Robertmurraya sp. FSL R5-0851: one gene and its partner. The protein of the gene in region 2 interacts with the protein of the main gene of each other region in a pairwise test. Links are inferred from orthologs where the notes say so. Each region holds a gene or a part of one and is shown on either strand. Other genes may lie near its edges.

What was found. Proteins that work in one complex are often made in the same cells at the same time.
Region 1: the proteins of MKX65_RS05890 (region 2) and MKX65_RS19745 interact in binary tests that used the Bacillus subtilis proteins (3 or more experiments, as listed by UniProt). The link is inferred for Robertmurraya sp. FSL R5-0851 from one-to-one orthologs.

The regions. Positions count from the first base shown.
Region 1 is NZ_JBBOOE010000001.1:3,851,228-3,859,869, reverse strand. The notes cover bases 2,913-6,586. They hold MKX65_RS19745 (efflux RND transporter permease subunit), read left to right. Parts: upstream 2,913-3,299; coding sequence 3,300-6,386; downstream 6,387-6,586. Other genes in these bases: MKX65_RS19740 (hypothetical protein), read right to left, coding at 6,423-6,586; MKX65_RS19750 (TetR/AcrR family transcriptional regulator), read right to left, coding at 2,913-3,080. In the rest of the region: MKX65_RS19765 (metallophosphoesterase), read right to left, coding at 1-319; MKX65_RS19760 (IS4 family transposase), read right to left, coding at 516-1,631; MKX65_RS19755 (hypothetical protein), read right to left, coding at 1,986-2,129; more of MKX65_RS19750, read right to left, coding at 2,229-2,912; more of MKX65_RS19740, read right to left, coding at 6,587-6,749; MKX65_RS19735 (ISLre2 family transposase), read right to left, coding at 7,165-8,502. UniProt on the Bacillus subtilis protein: Required for self-resistance to surfactin, an antimicrobial lipopeptide surfactant produced by B.subtilis. Also required for swarming motility.
Region 2 is NZ_JBBOOE010000001.1:1,134,347-1,142,314, forward strand. The notes cover bases 1,829-4,828. They hold MKX65_RS05890 (ABC transporter permease), read left to right. Parts: upstream 1,829-2,701; coding sequence 2,702-3,955; downstream 3,956-4,828. Other genes in these bases: MKX65_RS05885 (ATP-binding cassette domain-containing protein), read left to right, coding at 1,829-2,709; MKX65_RS05895 (metallophosphoesterase), read left to right, coding at 4,065-4,828. In the rest of the region: MKX65_RS05870 (IS4 family transposase), read right to left, coding at 1-433; MKX65_RS05875 (enoyl-CoA hydratase), read left to right, coding at 664-1,452; MKX65_RS05880 (YhzD family protein), read right to left, coding at 1,488-1,673; more of MKX65_RS05885, read left to right, coding at 1,810-1,828; more of MKX65_RS05895, read left to right, coding at 4,829-5,285; MKX65_RS05900 (AAA family ATPase), read left to right, coding at 5,298-7,968.

The DNA of each region.
Region 1 (8,642 bases), 2.7 Mb from region 2 along the record:
AACCTGGTAAAAGAATCAGATCGGGCTGTAGTGAATTTACTTCTTGAACCAATCGATTCGCGTGAGTTTTACCGGATAAATGGCCAAAGTGCATATCGGAGGCCATGACGACACGAATAGAAGAAAATGACGCTTCTTTATCTATTTCAATAGAATGCTTCCGTATCACAGGATTATAGGCGTTAAATGTACCAAGGCCCAAAATACCGGTCATCACCAAAAGGACAACGGTACCAATCCAAAAAATAACTTTGTCAGGTGAAAAACCAGCAAAAATAAAGAGCCAACCGATAAAATCAGCAATCGGAAGAAGCAACAAAGTGTATTGAATAATTCCGAACCAATAAGAACCTATATATTTGAGAACACTAGTGTTGCATAAATAGTGTCATAATTTTCAGTTTACTCACCTTCCCTGTTTAGAGGCAAAAAAGTAAATACCCAATCAAAGGTGGCCCTATCCATTTGGAAATTTATTTACAATTAGACTTTTGCAACGACGACAATTTGCATATTTAAGGGATGGCTTTTCCTTCAATCTTTCGAAGCCAAACATTCGCTGGTTTCCACAATGCAGCCCTTAGATAACGGCTAATCTGTAAGGTTTTTCGCTTGCTTCTGGTCTCGATTTGTACGAGAACATGTAGGCAAAAAACAATTAGTGCGATAAATACTTGATTTTGAATCGCCCATTCGCTTTGACCGTAGAACTTTTTGATGCTGAGATGTTGTTTGATCCATTTAAAAAACAGCTCAATGGCCCACCGTGATTTATACATTTCTGAAATTTCTTCGGCGCTTAAATCAAAACGATTTGTAATTAAATGAAGTTCATTTCCTTTTGAGTCAATCACTTTTAGAAGCCGAAAGTAATTTTCAGCACGGTTTTGAGTCGTACCTATCAACACCATTTGGTCTGATAAAACAGCTGTATCCTTGGGTAGCTTAAAATCGTATACGTTCCGTATGACTGCATTTTTGCGTAGCCGTGAAAGAAAGAAGTAGCTATCATCAGTCATGCGATCAAAGCGCTCGTAGTCTAGATAACCACGGTCAAACACATACATGCATTCCTTGTCATCCACCATGATTTCAAGCTGACCACGGTCATGTTCTTTTGCCGTTGTCATAACGGCCTTTTCAGGATAGGATATACCCTTTTCCATAAACACAAGGCGCAAATGTAACTTTACACCTGCTTTTGTTTTGCGGAATTTAGCCCATTTATGATTGGTCAAATTAAGTGGCAATGTGCTTGAATCAATGATTTTTAACGGCATCACGAGTTTCGTGTAATGCGTTTTGGCATGAATTTGTGACACTAAATCAAGGAAAAGCCTTTGAAATAGATCAGGGTTTATGCCGTTTAACCGCCGTGACAACTGAGAAATACTAATAGAATCAAGGTCTATCCCTTTTTGAAGCTGGTCATCGAAAAGACAATCACCCAGCGCATGCAGACTTTCAATTTCTTGTAGCTGCGCAAAAAGTAGTAATTTTAGAAATGACTCTGTCGTTAATTTTTTCGTATAGTAATCTAATTTCATCGTTTTCACGTTTTCTTCAAATAATTGAAGATTTATAGGTGAAAACCATTGTCCAAATGAAGTTTTTCGTGTAATCTGGTCCATGTGATGGTCCTTTTTTAGTGGATTTGGACGGGTTACCACCTGACTAATCCATTATAAAGGACTTTTTCTTTGCACAAAATAATAATATTGAACATTTTGAGTATTTTTAATAGTGAATTTAAATTAATGCAACACTAGTGATTTGAGAACTAATAATTTTTTAAAAAATCTCGCTAGAACATAGCTGTAGGATAATAGAAAAATAACAGCAACAACGATTCCGAAAATTTCTATAGAAAAAGTGGACTGTAACCACAGATGTACATTCCAACTGATATAAAAGGTGAAGACGCTATATAAAATAATCGTTAGGACAAGCCTACTGTACATGGCTGTTTTCAAAGTATTCTACTCCTATTCAAGTGTGACAAGGCGCTTACAAAGTGAAGCCTGGATTCCTTGTTTTTGCAGCTTTTCAACAATTTGCGCACTCGTTAATCGTTTACTTATTATCATCGTTTCACGAACTGCCTGTTTTACTACCTCATTTAGCTTCATCTTTACCCCTCATTTCATATGACTATATGGTCAGTATAAGTATATCTTTTAAATGACTAACTGGTCAAACTGGGTAAAAAATGTTCAATCTCTGAACGTTTATTTTCTTGAATAATATTCTGAAATGAGATTTTTATAGTGATCTAGGCTAGGATAACCACTGAAGTTTGATAGCATTCCTTGAATGACAGGAGCTCGTGGCTTTTCTTTTTCAAGTTCCTCTTTTAATACTTGAAAAGTGACTAGCAGTTCGTCTTCTCCTATTTTATCTATCTCTTCTTCTAAGTTTTTTAATACATTTGATAACGATGGCTGATCAGACGAAAGGAAGAAATGGATGATTTCTTCGACTTTGTCGTTTGTTAAGAAGGGACTGTCCTCATAAATATCCTTCACTATACTATCTGTTCTTTTAAGAATAAACTCAGTAACCTGTTTGATATTAAAATCAGGGGAAGAAAATAATAAAACCCCCATATACGATTTAATCATGCCTTCAAGGATGATCGTTATGTCCCATGAGTACGGTTCAATGTCCGGACCGTAAATATCAATAATGCTTTGGCGATAGTGTTGATGAGAGTCCATTTGCTTCCCTAGTAACAAATGTTTAATGGTTTCATTTCTCGGAATCGCTTGCTCTTTTGTGAGCATAATAAGAAAGTCTCTATGCGTAAGAAAATGTGAATATAATGCCATCTGTTGAGAAATAAACTTTTCTCTAGGACTTTGTGAGCTTGTTATTACTTCTGAGAAAGCTTGCTCTATCATCTCAAAATGGTATTGTAAAATAGCTAATAGTAAGTCATCTTTTGATTTAAAGTGTAAATAAAAGGCTCCTTTTGATATTCCACTTTCTGTTGCGATTTCTTGGATAGATGTGGTTGAAAATCCTTTACTAGCAAAAAGCCTCATGCTCACTTCGATAATTTGCCTGTCTTTTTCGTTCATAGTAAACCCCCGTTAAAACAAGTTCCGATATTAATTGTCATTTTTTATTAGAAAATTTGAATCTTTATTTATAGTAGTCCGTATTAACACATTGTGAGTACAAACAAGTTGACGACTGACCGATCAGTCAGTTATATTGTTATAGTGATGACTATCTGGTCATTCATTAGTTTAATTATAACAAATACCTTGAAATTAATCAAAAGGGGAGAAAAATGTTTGAAAAGTTTAGTTAATTTCGTCCTGAAAAATAAACTTGCTGTGTGGTTATTAACCATTATTGTTACAGCTGCTGGCATATACTCTGGCACAAAGATGAAGATGGAAAGTATTCCAGATGTGTCGATTCCATATTTGATTGTCATGGATGTGTATCCAGGTGCAACAGCTGAACAAGTAATGGATGAAGTATCCATACCGATGGAGCAAACGATTGAGGGGCTTGAAGATGTGAAGGCGGTCTTTTCAAACTCATCTGCAAACGTAGCTCAATTGCAAATTGAGTACGACTATGGCGTTGATATGGATGAGAAAAAACGTGAACTTGAATCAGCACTAGATAATATCACGTTACCGGAAGCTGCTGAAGAGCCAACAATTATGGCGCTTAGTATGAATATGATGCCTGTGTTGGCTTTATCCATATCCAGCACAGAGGAAGATATTGTTGAATTATCAACAACGGTTGAAGAAACCATCTTACCGGAAATAAACAATATTGATGGTGTTGGATCCACAACCATTACAGGTCAACATATCGAAGAAGTGCAATTCACGTATGACCAAGAGAAGATGGAAGCGCTTGGTTTAACGGAAGATACCGTGAAACAAATGGTTCAAGCCAGCGATATGGCGCTATCACTAGGTCTCCAACAGTATGAAGAAGGAGAAGAAGCGGTAGCCATTGATGGAGATATAAAAACGGTTGATGAACTAAAAGAGATGCTCATTCCTGTAACTCCTACGGCAGAAAATCCAACTCCGTTTGTTACATTAGGAGATATCGCTACGATAGAAACAGTTGGAAAAGTACAATCCATTTCCCGTACAAATGGAGAAGAGGCTATTTCTATTCAAATCACAAAAGGCCAACAGGCAAATACAGTTGAAGTAGTTAATCAAATTAAAGACTTAATTGAGGATGAAAAAGAGGCCATTGATGGATTAGTCATTGATGTAACGTTAGACCAAGGAAAACCAATCGAAGACTCTGTTTTCACAATGGTCGAAAAAGCACTATTTGGTGGCTTGTTTGCGGTCATCATCATTCTTTTATTCCTGCGTGATGTAAAATCAACACTTATATCCATCGTATCGATTCCAGTGTCAATCTTTATGGCATTCTTGCTATTAAACTGGCTTGATATTACCTTAAACATTATGACTTTAGGTGCTATTACGGTAGCGATTGGTCGTGTGATTGATGACTCAATCGTTGTTGTAGAAAACATCTATAGACGAATGAATTTGGAAAATGAAAAGCTTAGAGGTCGTGCATTAATTCGTGAAGCAACGATTGAAATGTTTAAACCAATCCTGTCATCTACTCTCGTAACAGTGGCGGTATTCGCTCCACTTATGTTCGTAGGTGGGATGGTTGGCGAACTCTTTAGACCGTTTGCGTTAACGATGGCATTTGCCTTAGGTGCGTCACTAATTGTTGCGATTACGATTGTTCCAGCATTATCACATTTCTTATTCCGAAAAAATTTATACGGAGAAAAGAAAGTTAAACAGCACAACGAGGTTGGAAGATTAGCAACATGGTACAAAGGTGTGCTAGCTAAAGCGTTAAATCATAAGATCATTACCTCTCTAATTGCAGTAGTATTACTTGGAGGATCTCTTGCATTAACTCCAATCATTGGTTTTAGTTTTATGGGTTCTGAAGAAGAGAAAACCATTTACCTAACGTACACACCAGCTGCTGGTGAACTTGAGGCAGAATCGCTAGAAAATATTGAAGAAGTTGAACAAGAACTGATGAAACGTGACGATATAGACATTGTTCAAATTTCTTACAACAATAGTGCGTCTACAGACATGTCGGCTATCATGACGGGTGGGGCAAAAGGTGCGTTAATGTACCTGATTTTTGATCCTGACATGAAGGATTTTCCTGAAGTGAAAAAAGAAGTAGAAGATTATGTATTTAATATTGATCATTCTGGTGAATGGAAATCGCAAAATATGGCGATGGGTAGCATGAGTTCAAATGAAGTCAGCTACACATTGTACAGTGAAGATTTAGAAGACTTAAATAAAGCAGTGAACCAAGTGGAAGAGGCACTAAACGATGTTAAAAACTTGGAAGACGTTACATCTGATATGGAAAATCCATATGTGGAGCATGTGTTAAATGTGGATCAACAGGATGTGTTACAATACGGTCTAACCACCGCACAAATTGTTGGAGCACTAGCAAATACAGGTTCTGAAGACGTCTTAACAACCGTAGAAAATGACGGTGAAAAAATTGATGTCATCGTTCAACGTGAAGCAAAAACAGACGCAAAATCAATCGATGAATTGTTGGAAACTCAAATACCAACTGCATTGGGTACGACCATGCCGTTGTCTGAACTTGTAACCGTAGAAGAGGGAACAACCTATAACACATTAGCTCGTAGTGAAGGGGAATACTACTCTACCGTTTCTGGAACAGTAACAACAGATGATGTTTCTGCGGCAACCTCTGCAGCAGACAAAAAGATCGATGAACTTGATTTGCCTAAAGGAGTAACACTTGGAGTTTCTGGGGTAGCGGCGGATATGCAAGAAACGTTCACGCAACTTGGGGTAGCGATGTTGGCAGCTGTACTGATTGTGTACTTCATCTTAGTGGTCACATTCGGTGAAGGGTTAGCGCCATTTGCGATCCTATTCTCTCTACCATTTGCGGTGATTGGTTCCTTCGTAGGATTATGGATAGCTGGTGAGACAATCTCAGTATCCGTAATGATGGGACTATTGATGTTGATTGGTATCGTTGTTACGAACGCAATTGTACTCGTCGACCGTATTATTCATATGGAACGTGAAGGAATGTCGATCCGTGATGCAATCATTGAAGCGGGAGCAACAAGATTACGTCCAATTCTAATGACCGCCATCGCAACAATTGGTGCAATGGTACCGATGGTATTTGGCGCTGGTGGATCTGGCTTAATCTCAAAAGGATTAGCCATCACGGTCATTGGTGGTTTAACATCATCCACACTTCTCACACTAGTGATTGTACCGATTGTATATGAAGTACTTTCAAAGATGTTGAAGAAAAATCGTAAAGAAATTGAAGAGAACTAATGAAATAGACCGTTGGATATGAATCCAACGGTCTTTCTATTTACTCATAATTAGCGTGAATTCATCTTTCACCTTTTCTTCACCATTCACGAGGATACAAATTCCATGCAAACCTTCATAATGCTTACGTGTACTCAAATTCTTAAATACATGTTCTCGGGTCAAGTGGGTCGTTCCACTTGGATAGGTCTTCTGTGATAAATGAAAAATCTTTCGGGCTTGTTTTCCATTCGCTTTCATAAAATCAATCCCGTATTCAATCCGAAGATTTTGTGATTCAATGGATTCGTTAATAACGTCAAATGAAAACGTTAATGTCTCACAAAGTGGGAGCCCAAGGGAGACGCGGACGGCAGCCCTCACTCGCTAATCTTCGTATATGCTCATCCTCGTCTAATGCCCACTACTGCATTTGAATCATCATTTTTGATTGATCTTTCAAAATAAACGGTCGTCATTATAAATAAAGGTTAAAAACTGGTTTTCATCAAAATCCGGATAAGCTGACTTCAATATTTTGATAAATTGGTTAAAAAATGAAGGGCTATATCTATCTTTTATTAACTCTGCCATATAAATCCTCATTTCCATTTTCGTTTCTTACATAATAACAAAAAAACCACCCCACATCAGTGGGATGGCCGAATGGATTGAGTCAAGTTTTTGTGGGAGTTTTTTTTGGATAGAAAAACTCCCCTCTTATTTAGTTATATTTCCCACCTAAATGAAAGCGTTATCTAAACAATTTAGTTTTGTTTTTGTTCATTTCCTTCATTTTTTAAAAACCTCGTAAGGCTTGTAAAGCATGGTATATCGGCTTTCCTTTTTGCCGATTTAAATATGATAAATTATTTCTTGTTAGCTCTCCGACTGAACTCTTTAACTTTTCCACATAATATTTTGGCTGAGAAACAGAAGCGGTTTGATCGTTAGGGTTAATTCGTCCTAAAATCGTCTTGATTTCTAATTCATCCTTCATACCAACCATAAAGTCAATAAATGCTTGTATTCCTTTATCGCACCAGCTGCGGCCGTTTTTAAGCCGTTTAGCGAATACACTCATCGTTCCTTCCGCACTTCCCATTGGACGATAGTGGCTGGTGTCTATGTCTTTTTCCTTCAACCATTCGCGATAATCTCCAAGGGCCTGAGGATATTTTGACAGCTGTTGTATGAACTCTTCTAACCGTTCTTCTTTCTTTTCGTTTTCAAGAGTACCAACTGCACTATTAAGTTCCACTAGGAATCCTTTCGCATCATATTGAGCCAGTTTCTTACGAATGACTCTATATCTCTTATGGCCTTTGAAAAGCGTTTTAACCTCACGAGCTACATGGAATCGGTCGATGACAAAGAATGCATTCTTATAGTGATCCTGACAAGCCGTAATCCACTGGGCTCCATCCCCATTAATTACGAGGTGATGTTCACTCGGATTGTAGTTGTAATTATCTATTAAGAACTGCTCAAATCCTTCCCAGAACGCTTCTTTACCTTTGTGGACATAGTGACGTTTTGCGATTAAGGATGTTCGTTTCCCGTTGACTATCCAGCCCTCATGTACGGAAGCAATCTTTTCTTCCCGCCCACGTCGTTTTCCACGTTGCCTTTTCACATATAGTCCGTCTACTTCTACAAAGAGCACTTTCCTCAATTGGTCGGTCGGCTTGACGAAAGTAACTTCTGTTTGTAGAAGGTGTTGACGAATAGTCTCATGGCTGATTACTTTGTAACCTAGTAGTTTCTCAATCATGGAGGAAGCATGACGATAGGATGTACCTTGAACTGCCATTTCCATTGCCATCGTTTCAACTAGGGGACTGAAACCTTTTGACCCCTCAAACTCTAAATAGTGATCAAGGAGATAAACGTATCCACCCTTTTCCCTGTCCCTATAGTAATTCCGATTGATGATAATAGAACCGAATGAAGTATCCATCTCTACGGCTCGCTTATCCTGAAGGTAAAATCTCTTTTTATCTCTATTTTCTGCAATCTGTTGATCCATTTCTTCGAGTTGCTTCGTGAGAACTTCACCAAATGTCTTTTGAAGCATAACAAATAAATCTTTTTCCAGTTCTTTTAATGTGGGTAATTGTATGGTATCTTTTTTCATAGGACTCCTCTTCCTTGTATTTGTGGTTTTCGCAGACTTTACTATACAAGAAGAGAGTCCTTTTTTCATTTGATTTTATTTTCCATCTACCGCACTTCCGTTTGGTGACCTGTTTCTCAATGGATGGGTCTACGCCCCAT
Region 2 (7,968 bases):
CTTTTGTCTTACGGAACTTTGCCCATTTATGATTGGTCAAATTAAGTGGCAATGTGCTTGAATCAATGATTTTTAACGGCATGACCAGTTTCGTATAGTGTGTCTTGGCATGAATTTGTACGACCAAATCAAGGAAAAGCCTTTGAAATAGATCTGGGTTCATGCCATTTAATCGCCGTGACAGCTGAGAAATACTGATCGAATCAAGGTCAATCCCTTTTTGAAGTTGGTCATCGAATAGACAATCACCTAGCGCATGCAGGCTTTCGATTTCTTCTAGCTGGGCAAAAAGTAGTAATTTTAGGAAAGACTCTGTCGTTAATTTTTTCGTATAGTAATCTAATTTCATCGTTTTCACCTGTTCTTCAAATAATTGAATATTAATTGGTGAAAACCATTGTCCAAATGAAGTTTTTCGTGTAATCTTGTCCATGAGATGTGTCCTTTTTAGTGGATTTGGACGGGTTACCACCTGACTTATCCATTATAAAGGACTTTTTCTTTGCACAATATAATAAAGTTGAACATTTTGAGTATTTTTAATAGTGAAATTAAATTAATGCAACACTAGTGCTATTTTTGTAATAATTTAAAATAATTAGTTTTTTATCAAATGGAATACCGATATAATAATAGAAGAGAAGTCATTTGGAGGGGAGAAGGATGAAAACGAATACTGAATCTAATACACTGTTAGTACATGTGAATGGACGAGTCGCAACGATACAATTGAATCGACCAGAAAGCTTAAATTCACTAAATGTTGAACTAATCAAGGGATTGACAACAAAATTAAAGGAAATAAGTATTACAGATGATATTGATGTTGTGGTTATAACTGGAAACGAACGTGCCTTTTCATCAGGAGGCGATATAAAAATGATGCTACAGGAAACGAATGAAAGCGATTTCTTTAATGTGATGGACAACATTAATGAATTGGTTATGACTCTTTATTCTTTACCTAAGCTAACAATTAGTGCTGTATCAGGTTCTGCGGCTGGTCTCGGACTAAGTATAGCTTTAGCGACAGACTATATTCTAGCTGATGAAAAAAGCAAGCTTGCTATGAATTTTATCGGAATTGGTCTCGTCCCTGATGGTGGAGCTCACTTCTTCCTTGAGAAAAAGTTAGGTGAGGATCAAGCCAAACAGCTCATTTGGGAAGGGAAAATAATGACTGCACATGAGGCATTTCAAAAAGGCCTCATTCATGAGGTAGCGCCTAATTATTTGGAAGCATTAAACGATAAGCTGGAGGAGTATTTAAAGAAACCACTTCAAGCTATGATAAAAACTAAGAAAATATTGGTTGAAAAGAACCGGCCACAATTATTAAAAATTCTTGAGCTTGAAAAATATGGACAACATAAAATGAGACAAACAGAGGATCACCAAGAGGGAATCCGTGCCTTTATAGAAAAGCGAAAACCTCAGTTTAAAGGGAAGTAAAGGAAAACTCAGCCAATATTTACTGGCTGAGTTTCTTATGCTTTAAATAGGATTAGATTACCATCAGGGGTTACGAGACGGTGTGTTTTATTGTATAGCTTCTTTTCCTTTAAGAGAACCTCGGTCTTATTCTTTGCCTCGATATCATTCTTCGCCTCGATTGCTTCGTCTATAATTTTTTCCCCAGTAGCTTCAAAACAAGTTAATTTGTAGATCTTCATCCTTTTTCCCCCATCGTAATAACTTCCTAGTTTTATTTTCACATAGGTGAGGAGGTTCTTGCAAAATAGAAATTACAAAAATATGTAACTTTTTATATTCTCGAACGTACTACCTTATGGAAGAGGAGGGAAGGACATGGTTTTAAAAATCGAAAACATAACGAAGCGTTTTGGAACGTTTACGGCAGTGAACGACCTATCATTAACCATACCGGAAAGAGAGATGTTTGGTTTTCTTGGGGCAAATGGAGCAGGGAAAACAACAACTTTTCGGATGATTCTAGGCTTAATGGATAGTAGTGATGGTCGAATCACTTGGAATGGTAACCCCATTAATTATTCAACGAGCAGATATATTGGCTACTTACCAGAAGAACGTGGACTGTACCCTAAATTAAAGGTAAAAGAACAAATTGTGTACTTGGCAAGGTTAAGAGGAATGGAGAAGGGAGAAGCACAAACGGAATTAGACAAATGGCTCGAACGATTTAAAGTTCCTGAGTATGCAAACAAAAAGGTTGAAGAGCTTTCTAAGGGAAATCAGCAAAAAATTCAGTTTATCGCAGCCGTTCTACATAAACCAGAACTGCTAATTCTGGATGAACCTTTTAGTGGACTTGATCCTGTAAATGTCGAGTTGTTAAAAGAGGCTGTACTGGACTTAAAGAAAAACGGATCAACGATTGTCTTTTCAAGTCACCGTATGGAGCATGTAGAAGAGATGTGTGAACATTTATGTATCATGCATAAAGGAAGCCCTGTTGTACATGGCTCTCTTAGGGATATAAAGAAAAGTTTTGGTAAGAAAAATGTCGTGATTCATGCTGATTTCTCACTAGACTTTTTAAAAGAATATCCTGGAGTAATTAAGCACAAAAAGACCGCAGAAGGAATTCATCTTCAAATAACGGGTGAAGAAGTAGCGGAGAACCTACTTAAGGAAATTGTACCTTATGGGTTTATACGAAAGTTTGCCCTAGAGGAGCCAAGCTTAAATGATATTTTTATCGAGAAGGTAGGTGCCTCATATGAGTAAGTTTTGGATCATCCTGGCTCATACTTACATGAGTAAAGTGAAATCAAAATCATTTATCATTACAACTGCTGTTACTTTATTGTTAATTGTAGGACTTACGAATCTCTCAAACGTGATGGACTATTTTAATAAAGGAGAATCCGGAGAGGAAATTGCAGTCATTGATGAGAGTGAAGCAATTTTTTCTCCATTAAAGCAGCAAGTCGAAGCAGTCAATGAAGATATTAAACTAACCCAATTTACTGGGGACGAGGATGCGGCAAAGGAAGCAATTCGAGAAGGGGAATATGATGGACTACTTCTTGTACGATTAAACAATGTGAACTTACCTGAAGCAACTTATCATGCAATGACCATTGCTGATACAACCATTGCAAATGAGGTGAAAAATAGCCTCCAGCAATTGAAAACACAGTTAGCTGCCACACAGATGGAACTCTCCACTGAGGAGCTTGCAAAACTGTATGAGCCTGTTGACTTTGAGCAACTAGCACTAGAAGAAAACGCAAAAACAGAGGAAGAACTGAACCAAGCAAGAGGCCTTGTTTATGTACTTTTATTTGTCATCTATTTCTCAGTGATTCTATACGCTAACATGATTGCAATGGAAGTTGCGACGGAAAAATCTTCTCGTGTAATGGAAATTCTTATTTCGAGTGTATCTCCCATTAAGCAGATGTTTGCAAAGATTCTTGGTATAGGTTTGGTAAGTATTACACAAATGGCTGTTTTACTAGGTGTAGGTTATGTTTCCATGAAGCAGAATCTCGATACGATGCAAGGGGGATTTTTTAGCTATCTTGGTTTTGGAGATTTACCCTTAGCTACCCTTATATATGCTGTGGTTTTCTTTATTTTAGGATACTTTCTTTATTCCACTCTTGCTGCCTTTCTTGGGTCACTTGTTAGTAGAATAGAAGACCTTCAGCAGATGATTACACCCATGACAATGTTGGTTGTTGCTGGTTTTATGATCGCTATGTTTGGATTAGGCCAACCAGAAACACCTTTCATCACGATCTCTTCATATATACCGTTCTTTGCTCCCATGCTAATGTTCATGAGAGTTGGTATGTTATCGTTACCCATTTGGGAGCCAATACTAGCGATTGCGATTCTTATTATCACTATTATTCTTCTAGCGATCTTCGGAGCAAGAGTATATAGAGGTGGCGTACTAATGTATGGACGATCAACTTCTTTTAAAGATATTAAAAAAGCCCTTCAACTTACAAAGAATGAATAAGCAAGCTTCGATTTTGAAGCTTGTTTTTTTTATTTAGTATAAGAACGTGCATTCGTATTTTTAAGATGCTAAAATATAGAAAAATAGAAAACCAAATGAGGAACCGATTATGAAGCGAGTAACCTTTATTCATGCTGCTGATTTGCATTTAGATAGTCCGATGGTGGGTCTGAAGTCTTTGCCAGCATCCATTTTCTCACGACTAAAGGAAAGTACGTTTGTCGCGCTTGAAAGGATTGTTAATAAGGCGATTGAGGAAAAGGTCGATTTTGTTATTTTAGCTGGTGACCTATTTGATAGTGAGGATAGAAGTATTAAAGCCCAAACAAGACTTCGTAATGAAATGAAGCGGCTTCAAATGCATGGAATACCTGTCTTTGCTATTCATGGAAACCATGATCACCTTGATGGGAGTTGGGCTCATCTTGATATGCCTGAGAATGTACATATTTTTTCCACCGATGTAGAAAGAAAGATATATACAACGGCCAATGGAAGCCATATTCACTTATACGGTTTTAGTTACCCTAGCCGGCATGTTTTCGAAAGAAAAATAGTTGATTACCGAAAAGAGGGCGAAGCGGATTTTCATATTGGGATACTACATGGAAACATCGAAGGAAACCATGAACATGGAAATTATGCCCCTTTTTCGATAAAGGAATTATTAGACAAGGATTTTGATTATTGGGCTCTTGGACATATTCATAAACGCATGATCCTGTCACAAGATCCTCCGGTTATTTATCCAGGCAATACGCAAGGGCGTAATAGGAAGGAAACAGGGCTAAAAGGAGGCTATTTGATTGTGTTAGAGGAAGGGAAAAAGAGTTTTGAGTTTTTTCCTACCTCAGACTGTTTGTGGACAGAAAAGGAGATCAATGTAAGTGAAGTAAATGGGTTTGAACAGCTTTACTTAACCTGTAAAAGCTTGATTGATGCTGAGAGAGAAAGTAAGGTAGGCATTTTGCTTAAACTTCATCTAACCAAGCTAAGAAAGGAAAATAATCCTAGTGAAAGAGACATTTTAAATGATTTATTGGAAGCTCTTCAAGAAGATGAAAAAGAAGAAGCTTCCTTTGTTTGGACATATGCTGTTACAGCTGAGGAACAGTGCATTTGGGATAAGGAGACATTGGCAAATCAAACGGATTTCTATGGTGAGTTATTTCGGCTATCAGGGGAGCCAGGGGAACTCGGACATAGTTTAGACATACTATTTCACCATCCGCAAGCAAGGAAATTTCTAAACCCATTAACTGAAGAGGAAAAAAAAGAAATGATACGATATGCGGAGAGTTTTCTAGTGGATCAATTGTTAAAGGAATAGGAGGTGAAAGATATGATAATTAAAGAGTTACAAATTTATGGTTATGGAAAAATAGAAAATGTTACGATTTCTAATCTACATTCCTTTACCGTTTTCTATGGAGAAAACGAAGCAGGCAAATCAACGATCATGTCCTTTATTCATAGTATGTTGTTTGGTTTTCCAACAAAAGTTCAGGCTGAGCAGAGGTATGAGCCGAAGTCAGGAATAAGGTATGGTGGGAAGCTCCTTTTCGAAATAAACGATAAAGGTCACATCGTTATCGAACGAATAAAAGGCAAAGCCACAGGTGATGTGATCGTTACTTTAGAGGATGGAACAAGGGGAGGAGAGGATCTCCTTAAAGAGTTACTATCCCGTATGGATAAATCTCTTTACCAATCGATCTTTTCTTTTAATTTACAGGGGTTACAAAATATCCATCAACTGAAAAAAGAGGATTTGGGAAGATTTTTATTTTCTACGGGTGCTGTTGGTACTGACCGGCTGGTTTCGATAAATTCGACCCTCCAGAAAGAAATGGATGAAAGGTTTAAACCAAGTGGAAAAAAACCTGTAATTAATGAGAAATTAAAAGAGCTGAAAGAAGTTTATCATCAGCTTAAGAGTTCGGAAAATAAAAATGAAGGCTATTGGCAGTTGGTACGGCAACGCAATGAGCTAGTGGAGGAAATCTCCCAACTAGCTAATAGCGAAGAAGTTTTAATGCAAGAGCTACACCAGCTACAAGAATGGAAAAAGCTTGAACCAGTTGTAAAAGAGCTGGAATATGTAAAAGAGAAAATAGAGGGAAAACCTCCTATTAAGTTTCCTGTTGAGGGGATAAAAAGATTAGATCAAATCATTCAATGGATGAAGCCATTAGAAGCGCAAAAAGAAAGATTAGATAGGAAAATACTAGTGCTTAGTGAGGAGATTAGAAATTCTCAACCCAATCTTGCTCTTCTAGATAAGGAAATAGACATTCAAGAAGCATTAGACAAACTTCCTTTACTTGAAACACTCAGTGAGGAAGAAAAGAGTTTGCGCATTCAACTGGAACATCTACAGAGACAAAAAAGAGAGTGCGTGAGCAAATTACATATTCCTCTACCCGATGATGCGCTCTTAAATATTGATACGAGCATGTTTATGAAGGAACGTGTGAAGATCGCACAGAAAAAACAATGGAAGCTCAATGAAAAGAAAGAAGAACTTGATGCGTTATTTGAGCAAGAAAAGTTGGACTTAGAGTTACTTGAGAATAGGATTGCCTTTTATAAGAATGAGTTGCTTTCGGAGAATGAATATCTCGAGCTTGAGGAAAAGGTAAAGCTTTCGAGCCCAGCTAGCTTAAAAAGTGATCAATTACAAGTGAAACAAACACTCAATATGTTAATGGGATTTGAAGAGGAGGCAAACAAGGAATCGAGGAATCGCTTCTTTCAATTACTCGCATTTACAATCATAAGTATATTCCTTGGTGTATTTGGTCTTATGAGATCAGAACCTTTATTCATTTTTATTAGTATCAGTCTGTTTCTAATTGTATTGTTTTCTTCACTTTCCACGAAAACGAGGAAAACAAAGAAAAATATCCGAACGCAGCTAGAAGATTTATTAAAAGAAGAAAAAGAACTAGATGTACAAATACAAGCATTGAATTCTGATCAATTTCACGAAAATAGCCGCCGGTTAGAAATGGAGAAACAAAAAGCGGAAGAGTTAAAGATCCTTAACGTTAAATGGGAGCAACAAAATACCCATTATGAACGAATAATCTTAGAATTTGAAAAATGGGAAATTGAGTCTGCAGAAATCGAATCGGAGCTAAAATCAATCGCCCAAAAACTTTGCTTATCAGAAGAAGTTACAAAGTCTTATTTAGGAGAGGCATTTGACCTTTTAGAACGTATCAAACAGACGATTCATGAACAACACGCCCTTCAATTACAAATAGATAAAAAAATAGACGTCATTCAAAGGATATCAAATCGTATCGAAGAGCTTGGTAGATTATTTTTTGAGAAACAGTTTCCATTGCCACAACTAGCGTTGGAACTAAGAAATCGATTAAGAGAAGAACAGCAAAAGTATATAATATTCAGTGGAAAAAACGAAAAACTCGACGAAAGTAAGGAGGAGCTTGAGAAGGTTATAAGTGAGCTGAATCAGTTCCGTAATGAAATGAATGAACTGTTTGTTTTAGCTGATGTAATCAATGAAGAAGAGTACCGTAGTGCAGGGCTTGAAATGGACAAACAAACGGAGGATAGAAATAAAATAGAAGAACTTCAAAAGCAAATCGCTTTTTCATCATTAACAAAGGAAGTAATCGGAAAATTAATAAAGATTACTGATATCAAACAAGCCATAATAGAAAAGAATACGGACATTGAACAGAATCATAAAAGACGTGAGGAAGCTCTAAAAACTCTATCTGAAACAAAACACCAAATTTCAATTCTAGAAGAAGGAGGTAAATATTCAGAACTCCTTCATAAGTATACGCAATTGAAAGCGGAGTTAGAGGATGAAGCAAAGGACTGGGCACGCGTGGCTCTAGCTAAAGAGCTTTTGAACAAAACCATGAAGGTATTTAATGAAGAAAAGCTGCCAGCGGTTTTAGGAAAAGCCGAGGAATACTTATCATTTTTAACGGAAGGCAACTATCAGCGCATCGTTCCAAAAGAGAATGAAAGTG